2 regions of the Streptomyces incanus genome follow, and region 1 is predicted to be linked to the other one. Evidence: riboswitches for the same ligand, from Rfam matches in the RefSeq annotation. Region 1 holds a riboswitch; the other holds the start of a gene.

What was found. Region 1 has a riboswitch for glycine ahead of gcvP (aminomethyl-transferring glycine dehydrogenase). Riboswitches for the same ligand answer to the same signal wherever they lie in the genome.
Region 2: linked by a shared signal. The riboswitch ahead of gcvT (glycine cleavage system aminomethyltransferase GcvT) and the one ahead of gcvP (aminomethyl-transferring glycine dehydrogenase) in region 1 are both predicted to bind glycine.

The regions. Positions count from the first base shown of each region.
Region 1 covers NZ_JBHSPC010000131.1:9,566-15,933, forward strand. The annotation lists gene ACFP2V_RS33870 (DNA polymerase IV) at 1-1,050, shown strand, start outside; gene ACFP2V_RS33875 (PRC-barrel domain-containing protein) at 1,136-1,510, opposite strand; glycine riboswitch at 1,622-1,718, shown strand; gene gcvP (aminomethyl-transferring glycine dehydrogenase) at 1,890-4,775, shown strand; gene ACFP2V_RS33885 (carbohydrate ABC transporter permease) at 4,953-5,717, shown strand; gene ACFP2V_RS33890 (DUF5999 family protein) at 5,842-6,048, opposite strand.
Region 2 covers NZ_JBHSPC010000014.1:67,802-74,169, forward strand. The annotation lists gene ACFP2V_RS05175 (AAA family ATPase) at 1-588, opposite strand, end outside; glycine riboswitch at 823-922, shown strand; glycine riboswitch at 923-1,045, shown strand; gene gcvT (glycine cleavage system aminomethyltransferase GcvT) at 1,081-2,214, shown strand; gene gcvH (glycine cleavage system protein GcvH) at 2,589-2,966, shown strand; gene glyA (serine hydroxymethyltransferase) at 2,982-4,256, shown strand; gene ACFP2V_RS05195 (L-serine ammonia-lyase) at 4,432-5,799, shown strand; gene ACFP2V_RS05200 (hypothetical protein) at 5,999-6,368, opposite strand, start outside.

The sequences.
Region 1 (6,368 bases):
GGGCTGGTGTTGATCGAGCCGGGGACCGAGCGGGCCCTGCTGGCGCCGCTGCCGGTCCGGACACTGCCGGGTGTCGGGCCGGCCACCGGTGACCACCTGCGGCGGGCCGGCATCCACACGGTCGGGGACCTCGCCGAGGCAGGGGAGGACGAGCTGGTACGCCTGCTCGGCAAGGCACACGGACACGCCCTGCACGCCATGTCCCTGGCGAGGGACGATCGGTCCGTGGTGGCCGAGCGGGAGACGAAGTCGGTGTCGGTCGAGGACACCTACGACGTGGACATCCACGACCGGGTGCGGGTCGGGGTGGAGGTACAGCGCCTCGCCGACCGCTGTGTGCGCCGGCTGAGGGCCGCGGGGCTGTCGGGACGGACCATCGTGCTGAAGGTCCGGCGGTACGACTTCTCGACGCTCACCCGCTCCGAGACCCTGCGGGGGCCCACGGACGATCCGGCGGTGGTGCGTGAGGCGGCGGCGCGGCTGCTGGACCCGGTCGACACGACGGGCGGCGTGCGGCTGCTGGGCGTGGGGGTCAGCGGGCTCGCCGACTACACGCAGGAGGACCTGTTCGCGCAGGCGGCGGGGGAGCGGGACAAGGAGCTGCTGGGCGAGGAAGCGGAGGCGGCAGTGCCCGCGGAGGAACGGCAACAGGCGGGTGCCGAGCGGCGCTGGCCGGCCGGGCACGACGTGAGGCACAGCGAGTACGGCCATGGGTGGGTCCAGGGCAGCGGCCTCGGGCGGGTCACCGTGCGGTTCGAGACGCCCGGGTCGGCGCCGGGGCGGGTGAGGACCTTCCGGACCGACGACCCGGCCCTGCACCCCGCCGATCCGCTGCCGTTGGTGGAGCGAAGACCTGGGGGCAGCGGGAGGAGCGCGGGCGGCCCGAGCGGCGAGGACAGCCAGGACGACGACGGTCAGGGCAGCGACGGTCAGGGCGATGAGGGCACCCAGGACGGCCGGGCCGACGGCGACGCCCGGGGTAGCCAGGTTTCAAGGGCTGGTGCGGGGGCGGTGGCCGGCGTTGCGGACCCGGGGGCCTTGGGCGAGTGAGGGCGCTGCCCTGCGTGGGCCCGGAGGCAGGCCCTGGACGGGCGGGTGCCGGGTCGGTGGTTCGGATGCGCCACGGGTGGCGTCCTCAGGCAGAGTCGTCCCTGCCGGCGAGCCTGCCGAAGTCGTGGTCCGGGAGCGGGGGAGGGGCGGCCGTGTCCAGGCCGTAGTGGTGGTAGAGCTGGAGCTCCTGCTCCGGGGAGAGATGACGGCCCACACCGAAGTCGGGGGCGTCCTTGATCAGAGCGCGTTCGAAGGGGATGTGGAGACCGCCGTCGATCAGCTCGCTCGGCTCCAGGGGGACGAAGGCGTCCCTGCTGAACAGGCCGGTGCGTATCGCCGCCCACTCCGGCACGCCGGTGGCGTCGTCGAGATAGACCTCGTCGATCGTGCCGATCCGGTTGCCATTGCGGTCGAACGCCTTGCGGCCGATCAGGTTGCGCGGATCGATGTCGGTCTGCACGGGCCCTCCACAGGTCGCAAGAATTCGTCAGCACTACAAAACGGCACAATCGGCGGAGCGGCCACTCGAAAGTCCGGGCCTTGCCCTCGCTGGTACCCTGGCAGCGGCTGCTGACCCCGTGCGGGAGAGCCCTCCCTGCACCATCGGAGGGCGCCGAAGGAGCAAATCCTCCCCGGAATCTCTCAGGCTCACGTACCGCATGGACGAGGTCACTCTGGAAAGCAGGGCGGGTGTCGACGGCTCCCGCTCTCACCGACGGTGAAAGCCGGCCGCCCCGGGCGGCCGGTGAAGCTCTCAGGTTGAGATGACAGAGGGGGAGGCCGTCCGGGCACCCGCCATGGTGCCCCTCGAAGGTCGTCGGACCAGGAGGCCTCCGCACATGACCGCCCATCGCATTTCCCTCTCCGAGCTCGAACAGGGAACGCCCTTCGAGCAGCGTCACATCGGCCCCGACCACGAGGCCCGCGCCAAGATGCTGGCGCAGGTCGGCTACGGCTCGCTCGACGAGCTGACGGCCGCCGCGGTCCCGGACGTGATCAAGAACGCCGACGCGCTGGACCTGCCGGGTGCCCGGACCGAGCCCGAGGTGCTGGCCGAGCTGCGGTCGCTGGCCGACCGCAACGAGGTGCTCGGTTCCATGATCGGGCTGGGGTACTACGGGACCTTCACGCCGCCCGTCATCCTGCGGAACGTCATGGAGAACCCCGCCTGGTACACGGCCTACACGCCGTACCAGCCCGAGATCTCGCAGGGGCGGCTCGAGGCGCTGCTGAACTTCCAGACCATGGTCGCCGAGCTCACCGGCCTCCCGACCTCCGGAGCCTCCCTGCTCGACGAGGGCACCGCGGCCGCCGAGGCGATGGCGCTTTCGCGCCGCATGGGCAAGAACAAGAAGGGCCTGTTCCTGGTCGACGCGGACGCGCTGCCGCAGACCATCGCCGTCATCCGGACGCGCGCCGAGCCGGCGGGTGTCGAGGTCGTCGTCGCCGACCTGAGCGAAGGCATCCCCGCCGAAGTCGCCGAGCGTGAGATCAACGGCGTACTGATCCAGTACCCGGGCGCCTCCGGTGCCGTACGCGACATCAAGCCGGTGATCGACCGGGCGCACGAACTGGGCGCGCTCGTCACCGTCGCCGCCGATCTGCTCGCCCTCACGCTGCTGACGTCCCCCGGCGAACTCGGCGCGGACATCGCGATCGGCACGACGCAGCGCTTCGGCGTGCCGATGGGCTTCGGCGGACCGCACGCCGGATACATGGCCGTGCAGGAGAAGATGGCGCGCAGCCTGCCCGGACGGCTCGTCGGCGTCTCCGTCGACGCGGACGGGCACAGGGCCTACCGGCTCGCGCTCCAGACCCGCGAGCAGCACATCCGCCGTGAGAAGGCCACCAGCAACATCTGTACCGCCCAGGTACTGCTCGCCGTCATGGCGGGCATGTACACCGTGTACCACGGCCCCGAGGGGCTGAGGACCATCGCGTGGCGCACCCACCGCTACGCGACCGTCCTCGCCGAAGGGCTCCGGGCCGGCGGCGTGGAGATCGTCCACGGTTCCTACTTCGACACGCTGACCGTGCGGGTCCCGGGGCGGGCCGCCGAGGTCGTGACCGCCGCCCGGGACAACGGCGTCAACCTGCACCCCGTCGACGCCGACCTCGTCTCGATCGCCTGCGACGAGACCACCACGCGCGACCGGCTCGCCGCCGTGTGGAGCGCCTTCGGTGTCGAGGGAGATGTCGAATCCCTGGACGCGGCCGCGCGGAACACCCTCCCGGACGCCCTGCTGCGCACCGACGAGTACCTGACGCACCCCGTCTTCCACCAGCACCGCTCCGAGACCGCGATGCTGCGCTACCTGCGCAGGCTCGCCGACCGCGACTACGCGCTGGACCGCGGCATGATCCCGCTGGGCTCCTGCACCATGAAGCTCAACGCGACCGCGGAGATGGAGTCCATCACCTGGCCCGAGTTCGGGCAGCTGCACCCCTTCGCGCCGGCCGGACAGGCCGAGGGCTACCTCACGCTCATCCACGAGCTGGAGGACCGGCTCGCGGAGGTCACCGGCTACGACAAGGTGAGCCTTCAGCCCAACGCGGGCTCCCAGGGCGAACTGGCCGGCCTGCTGGCCGTCCGCGGCTACCACCGGGCCAACGGCGACGAGCAGCGCACCGTCTGCCTCATCCCGTCCTCCGCGCACGGCACCAACGCCGCCAGCGCCGTCATGGCCGGCATGAAGGTCGTCGTCGTGAAGACCGCCGAGGACGGCGAGGTCGACGTCGACGACCTGCGCGCGAAGATCGAGCGGTACCGCGACGAGCTGTCGGTGCTGATGATCACGTACCCCTCGACGCACGGTGTGTTCGAGGAGCACGTCGCCGACATCTGCGCGGCCGTGCACGAGGCCGGCGGCCAGGTGTACGTGGACGGCGCGAACCTCAACGCGCTGGTCGGACTGGCCAAGCCCGGACACTTCGGCGGGGACGTCTCGCACCTGAACCTGCACAAGACCTTCTGCATCCCGCACGGCGGCGGCGGTCCCGGCGTCGGCCCGGTCGGCGTGCGGGCGCACCTGGCGCCGTACCTGCCGAACCACCCGCTGCAGCCCGAGGCCGGGCCGGAGACCGGGATCGGGCCCATCTCGGCGGCGCCGTGGGGCTCGGCGGGGATTCTGCCCATCTCGTGGGCGTACGTCCGGCTGATGGGCGGCGAGGGGCTCAAGCGGGCCACCCAGGTGGCGGTGCTCAACGCCAACTACATCGCCAAGCGCCTCGAGCCGCACTACCCGGTGCTGTACACCGGCCCCGGCGGGCTGGTCGCGCACGAGTGCATCATCGACCTGCGCCCCCTGACCAAGGCGACCGGCGTGAGCGTGGACGACGTGGCCAAGCGACTGATCGACTACGGCTTCCACGCGCCGACGATGTCGTTCCCGGTGGCCGGGACGCTGATGATCGAGCCGACCGAGTCCGAGGACCTGGCCGAACTCGACCGATTCTGCGAGACGATGATCGCAATTCGCGCGGAGATCGAGAAGGTCGGATCCGGTGAGTGGCCCGCGGACGACAACCCCCTGCGCAACGCCCCGCACACCGCTGCCGCGCTCGGTGGGGAGTGGGGGCACGCGTACAGCCGCCAGGAAGCCGTCTTCCCGACCGGAGTGAGCGCCGCCGACAAGTACTGGCCGCCGGTGCGCCGCGTCGACCAGGCCTTCGGCGACCGCAACCTGGTGTGCTCCTGCCCCCCGCTGGAGGCGTACGAAGACTGAGACGCTCTCTCAAAAACGGGCCGGCCTCGGCACGTCCGCGCCGGCGTCCCTGGACGCGTCCGCGAGCGAGTCCAAGGCCGGCTCCGGGCTCGGCTCCGGGCCCGTGCCCCGGCCCCGCGCCGGCGTTTTCTCCGGACCCTGCCGTTGCATCTCGTCCTGATCGCCGTCGGCGCGGTGATGGCCGTACCCCTGCTGTACGCCGTGCTGTCCGGGTTCAAGTCCACCGACCAGCTCTCCGGCAACCCCGCCTGGCCGCCCGACCCGTGGGTAGGCGCCAACTACACCGGCATCCTCGCTTCCGGTGACTTCTGGCGGCTGGTCGGCAACAGCACGCTGATCGCCATCGCCACGGCCTTGATCGTGGTCGTGGTGTCCGCGCCGGCGGCGTTCTCCCGCCCCCGGTTCGCCTTCCGGGGGCGGGAGATGCTGTTCAGGCTGTTCACGAGGGGGTTGATGTTCCCGTTCGCGGTGGCCGCGCTGCCGCTGTTCCTGCTGTTGCGCTCCATGGGCCTGCTGGACAACCCGCTCGGCGTGATCCTCCCGCAGGCCGCCTTCGGCCTGCCGATGACGATCACCATCCTGCGCGGATTCTTCCGGCAGATCCCGGGGGAGCCGGAGGAGGCGGCCAGGCTCGACGGCTGCAGCCCGTTCGGCTTCTTCTGGCGGGTGCTGCTGCCGATGGCACGGCCCGCGCCGGGCACCGTCTCGGTGCTCGCCGTGGTCACCGGCCGGAACAACTTCTTCCTGCCGCTGCTGGTGTTCACCGACGACACCTGGTGGACCATCCCCATAGGCGTCCAGCAGTTCCAGGGACAGGACTCCGTGGACACCGCGCGTGTCTTCGCGTATCTCGTCCTGGCCATGGTTCCCGCGCTCGCCTTCTGCTCGGTCGCCGAGCGCCAGCTCGTCGGCGGCCTGACCGCGGGCGCGACCAAGGGGTGACGCACACACGCCCGGTGTATCACGGTGTGTGACAGACCCTGGATATGCGTCGGGGCCGGTTCGCGGGAGTTCCCGCGGTCCGGCCCCCGGGTTCCGTGGGCGGGCTCCGCTCCGCCCGGCAGAGCTAGGCGGTGGTCATCACCTGGATGGCGCCCTGAAAGCGCTGCGGGGCGATGCACCTGCCATCGGGCAGGAGTTCACCGGTGTCCTCGAAGAGCACGACACCGTTGCACAGCAGGCTCCAGCCCTGCTCCGGGTGGTGCGCCACGAGACGGGCGGACTCCCGGTCGGCGGAATCGGCTGCGGGGCAAGGCGGCTGGTGCTGGCACATGGATGGGATCTTTCGCTCTGGCGTGACCTGTGGGCTGGCTGTCGTTTCAGTTCCGCGGCGTGAAGCTTCGTTCATGGCCGCCCCCCGTGGTGATAGGCCCGTCGAGACAGGCTGGTCGGAAACAAGTGTTGCCCCTCGGGCGGAAATCCGCAGGGGTTTCGCGGCACCGCCCCTCACAGGTTGATGACGCGTCACCCTGGCGGACGGTTCAACTCAACTGCCCTGTCAATTCGGGTGGTTCCGCATGGCCGGATGAGGCTAGTCCGGTCCGGAGTCCTGGTCGCCCGGTGTTCAGGACCACGTCGGGCTTCCTCGTGGTT
Region 2 (6,368 bases), on a different contig from region 1:
GATGCCGCGCGTCACGGACGCCAGCAGCCGGTCGATGGCGGTGCGGTGGCGCCGGAAGGCGTACCGGGAGACCCCGCGGCCGCGCTCGCGCTGGCCGTCCAGAGCCTGCTCCGGGGGGACGTCGAGCAGCAGCAGATGCAGGTCCGCGCCCCGGCGGCGGGCCTCGCGGGCCAGCCAGCGGCGCACCCAGGCCTGCGTGCCGCAGTCGTGGACGACGATTCCCTCGCCGGTACGCAGGGCGCGCCGCAGTCCGGCGTAGTGGGCGAGGCGGACCAGGGGCCGGTACACCGCGTACGGCAGGAGGCGCGGCATGCCGCGGTCCCAGCGGTCGCGGGTGTCCTGCGAGTCGATGAGGGTGCCGCGCGCCGCGCGCCGCATGAGGGTGGACTTGCCGCTGCCGGGCAGTCCGGTGACCACGACGAGGTCGCGGGGGCCGAAGAGCAGGGCGTGCGGGCTGCGGCCGGCGCGCTCGCGCAGGTCGCGGACGACAGGCGCGGGCAGGGTGCCGCAGGCCCCCCGGGCCGAGGGGGCCTGCGGCTCGGGCAGCGTGACGCCCGTGGTGGTGGCGTACGCCCTGGCCTTGTTCACCGTGAGTCCTCCCCTGGGGGCTGTCCGGCCCTGTGCCCAGGTACCGGACACCTCCCCGCCGAGTGTAAAGAGACGGTAACGCCGGGTGCCTCTGGTTTCCGTCCCTTTCCCGATACAGGCCTGTCACAGCCGTCCGTGAACACCCGAATACCCTGTGCTTCTCCCAGAAGGGTCCCCCTGCCGCGGCCCCGCGATGCGTGCAATGATGAGCGCGCCAACTGCATACCGGCCGTTTGAATCCGCGCGGGAGAGTCCTCGGCACCGTTGCCGCCGGGGCGCCGAAGGAGCAAGTCCCTCCCTTGAATCTCTCAGGCACCGTTACCGCGTGGGCGAGGCACATCTGAAAAGCGGGCCCCGCGCGAGTCGCCGGTGGCTCCACCCAAGGTGCAAGCCGTGGTCGTCCCCTGCGCGGGCGGTCATGGCGAACCTCTCAGGTTCCGATGACAGATGGGGAGGAAAGACCTCGCCTGTCCTGCCCTGGGAGACCGACCGATGAGCAGTACCGAACTCCGCCGGACCGCGCTCGACGCCGTGCATCGTTCGCTCGGTGCCACGATGACCGATTTCGCCGGCTGGGACATGCCCCTGCGCTACGGCTCCGAACGCGACGAGCACAACGCCGTGCGGACGAGGGCCGGTCTCTTCGATCTCTCCCACATGGGCGAGATCACCGTCACCGGCCCGCAGGCGACCCGGTTCCTCGATCACGCGCTGGTCGGCAACATCGGGACCGTCAAGCCCGGCCGCGCCCGCTACACCATGATCTGCCGCGAGGACGGCGGCATCCTGGACGACCTGATCGTCTACCGGCTCGACGACCCCGAGGCCGGGTCCCCCCGCTACCTGGTCGTCGCGAACGCCTCCAACGCCCAGGTGGTGCTGGACGCGCTCGTGGAGCGGTCGGCCGGCTTCGACACCGAGGTCCGTGACGACCGCGACGCGTACGCGCTGCTCGCGGTGCAGGGCCCCGAGTCCCCCGGCATCCTGCAGTCCCTCACCGACACCGACCTCGAGGGCATGAAGTACTACGCCGGGCAGCCCGGCACGGTCGCGGGCGTCCCCGCGCTCATCGCCCGTACCGGCTACACCGGCGAGGACGGCTTCGAGCTGTTCGTGAAGCCGGAGCACGCGGTCGAACTGTGGCAGGCGCTGACCAAGGCGGGCGAGGGCATCGGGCTGGTCCCGTGCGGGCTGTCCTGCCGGGACACGCTGCGTCTGGAGGCCGGCATGCCGCTGTACGGCAATGAACTGAGCGCCTCCCTGACGCCGTTCGACGCCGGGTTCGGCCGGGTGGTGAAGTTCGAGAAGGAAGGCGACTTCGTGGGCCGCGCCGCCCTGACCGAGGCCGCCGCCCGCGCCGAGGCGACCCCGCCCCGCGTCCTGGTCGGCCTGGTCGCCGAGGGCCGCCGGGTCCCGCGCGCCGGATACGCGGTGGTCGCCGGGGGCGAGGTGATCGGCGAGGTCACCTCCGGCGCGCCCTCGCCGACGCTGGGCCGGCCGATCGCGATGGCGTACGTCGACGTGGCGCACGCGGCGCCGGGCACGGCGGGCGTCGGCGTGGACATCCGCGGCAGCCACGAGCCGTACGAGGTCGTGGCGCTGCCGTTCTACCAGCGGCAGAAGTAACCGTCACGGAGGGCCCCGGGACGGCTGATGCTGTCGGCGAATCCGGTGAACCCGGGGCATGAGCCCGCCGACCGTGACACTTCCGGGAATGTGTCACGGTTCGCCGGAGTACCAGGGCCGTCGGTACGGGCTCGCGAGGCCCGGAACGCCGGGCCGAACCGACCACAGCATCACGGCTTCCGGGCCCTTCCCCGTCGTCGTGGGTCGTCGTGGGTCGGCGCGCAGGTCCTCGTACGTCGCCGTAGGGTCTTCAGGTCCTCGCAGGTCCTCGCACGGATGAGCCGGGCAGATCGTGCCTGCCCACGCGCTTGTCCCGTGCTTCCCGTAGTTTCCGAGTCATCAGCAAGTCCACCGCTTACAGGAGAATCCAGGTCATGAGCAACCCCCAGCAGCTGCGTTACAGCAAGGAGCACGAGTGGCTGTCGGCCGCCGAGGACGGTGTGTCGGCCATCGGCATCACCGAGCACGCGGCCAACGCGCTCGGCGACGTCGTGTTCGTCCAGCTCCCCGAGGTCGGTGACACCGTGACCGCGGGCGAGACCTGCGGCGAGCTGGAGTCGACCAAGTCGGTCAGCGACCTGTACTGCCCGGTCACCGGCGAGGTCACCGAGATCAACGAGGACGTGGTCAGCGACCCGTCGCTGGTGAACTCGGCCCCCTTCGAGGGCGGCTGGCTGTTCAAGGTGCGGGTCGGCGAGGAGCCGGCCGACCTGCTCTCCGCCGCCGAGTACGACGCCTTCATCCAGGGCTGAGGAGGCCGTAACCGCATGTCACTTCTGAACACCCCGCTGCACGAGCTCGACCCGGACGTCGCCGCGGCGGTCGATGCCGAGCTGCACCGCCAGCAGTCCACCCTCGAGATGATCGCCTCGGAGAACTTCGCCCCGGTCGCGGTCATGGAGGCCCAGGGCACGGTCCTCACCAACAAGTACGCCGAGGGCTACCCCGGCCGCCGCTACTACGGCGGCTGCGAGCACGTCGACGTGATCGAGCAGATCGCCATCGACCGGGTCAAGGAGCTGTTCGGCGCCGAGCACGCCAACGTGCAGCCGCACTCGGGCGCGCAGGCCAACGCCGCCGCGATGTTCGCGCTGCTCAAGCCCGGCGACACGATCATGGGCCTGAACCTCGCGCACGGCGGGCACCTGACCCACGGCATGAAGATCAACTTCTCGGGCAAGCTCTACGACGTCGTCGCCTACCACGTCGGCGACGACGGCCGGGTCGACATGGCCGAGGTCGAGCGGCTGGCCAAGGAGAGCAGGCCGAAGCTGATCGTCGCCGGCTGGTCGGCGTACCCGCGGCAGCTGGACTTCGCCGAGTTCCGCCGGATCGCGGACGAGGTCGGCGCGTACCTGATGGTCGACATGGCGCACTTCGCCGGTCTGGTCGCGGCGGGCCTGCACCCGAACCCGGTCCCACACGCCCACGTCGTCACCACGACCACGCACAAGACCCTCGGTGGCCCGCGCGGTGGCGTGATCCTCTCCACGGCCGAGCTGGCCAAGAAGATCAACTCCGCGGTCTTCCCCGGCCAGCAGGGCGGCCCGCTGGAGCATGTGGTCGCGGCCAAGGCCGTCGCCTTCAAGGTCGCCGCGTCCGAGGAGTTCAAGGACCGCCAGCGCCGCACCCTGGAGGGCGCCCGCATCCTGGCCGAGCGCCTGATGAAGGACGACGTCAAGGCGGTGGGCGTGGACGTGCTCTCCGGCGGCACGGACGTGCACCTGGTCCTGGTCGACCTGCGCGACTCCGAGCTGGACGGGCAGCAGGCCGAGGACCGTCTCCACGAGGTCGGCATCACCGTCAACCGCAATGCGATCCCGAACGACCCGCGCCCTCCGATGGTCACCTCGGGTCTGCGGATCGGCACGCCCGCCCTGGCCACCCGCGGCTTCGACGCCGAGGACTTCGCCGAGGTGGCGGACGTGATCGCCGAGGCGCTGAAGGCGCCCTCCCCCTTCGGAGCCGCCGACGCCGAGGCGCTCCGGACACGGGTGACGGCCCTCGCGGAGAAGCATCCGCTGTACCCCGGTCTGAAGTAATTCCGTACGCTTTGATTCGTACGAACGTCCGGGGCATCGCGCACACTGGGTCAGTGTGCGCGATGCCCCGTGTCGTGCGTTCCCCTGTGAACACCGTCCCGTTCCCCGCATGCGTATCACCGCGAACCACCCCCCGGCGGACAGCGGCGTCCGCCGAACCCCTAGGAGTCCTCCCGTGGCCCTCTCGGTCTTCGACCTGTTCTCGATCGGCATCGGGCCGTCCAGCTCGCACACGGTCGGCCCGATGCGGGCCGCCCGTTTGTTCGCCCGGCGGCTGCGCAACGAGGAGCTGCTGGACTCGGTCGCCTCGGTCCGCGCGGAGCTGTACGGGTCGCTCGGCGCCACCGGCCACGGGCACGGCACGCCCAAGGCGGTGCTGCTCGGCCTGGAGGGCGCCTCGCCCCGCACGGTGGACGTGGAGACGGCCGACGGACGGGTGGAGAAGATCAAGGATTCGGGCCGGCTGAGGCTGCTCGACACGCACGAGATCGCGTTCTCCTTCGACGACGACCTGGTGCTGCACCGCCGCAAGGCGCTTCCGTACCACGCGAACGGCATGACCCTGTGGGCGCACGACGCGTCCGGCGCCGAGGTGCTGGCCAAGACGTACTACTCGGTGGGCGGCGGCTTCGTCGTCGACGAGGAGGCGGTGGGCGCGGACCGCATCAAGCTCAACGACACGGTCCTGAAGTACCCGTTCCGCACGGGCGACGAGCTACTGCGCCTGACCCGGGAGACGGGCCTGTCCATCTCCGCGCTGATGCTGGAGAACGAGCGCGCCTGGCGGACGGAGGAGGAGGTCCGCGAGGGCCTGCTGGAGATCTGGCGGGTGATGCAGGCGTGCGTGGCGCGCGGCATGTCCCGCGAGGGCATCCTGCCGGGCGGCCTGAAGGTGCGCCGGCGTTCCGCGAACACGGCACGCAAGCTGCGCGCGGAGGGCGACGCGAAGGCCCTCGCCATGGAGTGGATCACGCTCTACGCGATGGCCGTGAACGAGGAGAACGCCGGGGGCGGCCGGGTCGTCACCGCCCCGACCAACGGCGCGGCCGGCATCATCCCCGCCGTTCTGCACTACTACATGAACTTCGTCCCCGGTGCCGACGAGGACGGTGTGGTCCGTTTCCTGCTGGCGGCCGGTGCGATCGGCATGCTGTTCAAGGAGAACGCGTCCATCTCCGGCGCCGAGGTCGGCTGCCAGGGCGAGGTCGGCTCCGCCTGCTCGATGGCGGCGGGCGCCCTCGCCGAGGTGATGGGCGGCTCACCGGAACAGGTCGAGAACGCCGCCGAGATCGGCATGGAGCACAACCTCGGCCTGACCTGCGACCCGGTCGGCGGCCTGGTCCAGATCCCGTGCATCGAGCGCAACGGCATGGCCGCGGTGAAGGCGGTCACCGCCGCCCGGATGGCGATGCGCGGCGACGGCTCCCACAAGGTGTCCCTGGACAAGGTCATCAAGACCATGAAGGAGACCGGCGCCGACATGTCCGTCAAGTACAAGGAGACCGCCCGGGGCGGTCTCGCGGTGAACATCATCGAGTGCTGAGGTTCTGGGCCCTGACCAGCGCGCTTCGTTCTTTCAGCGCTGTCAGGGCCTTCCCTGCTTGCACGGCGGAAAGTCCCTGGAACCTCCCTGGGACAGACGTGAAAGTCCCTGAAAAGTCCCTGGGATGTCCCGGCTCCGAGACCCGGTTGAACGCCAGCGCGCGCCGAGTCCATGCAGATCAGCACTCCAGTTGTGGAGCTCACGCGTGCGGTTGCATCGCCTCGAGTCGCGCCTCGACTTCGGCAACGACGAGCATCAATTCCTCGGTCGGGCGTCCCGCTGGGTCAACCAGCGGGCACTTCATGACCTTCACCGCGAGACCGTCGAGATCGAGCATCGTCGCGACCTCTGCCCGCCGACGGGAGTCATATCGGGCGAAATCGTCACACTTGTCAACCAGGGCGATAAGTGACGGCAACCTCGTCATCAGCTCGGACCGGAGATCCTGAGTGACGCGCTGCATGCTCTCGACGCACTCGTGCAGCGCGAGCGCCTCGTCCTGCCTCTGCTTTACGCCGGCCTCGCGCCGCTCCAGTACTTGCGCCTCCTCCTGCTTGCTGGCTTCGAGC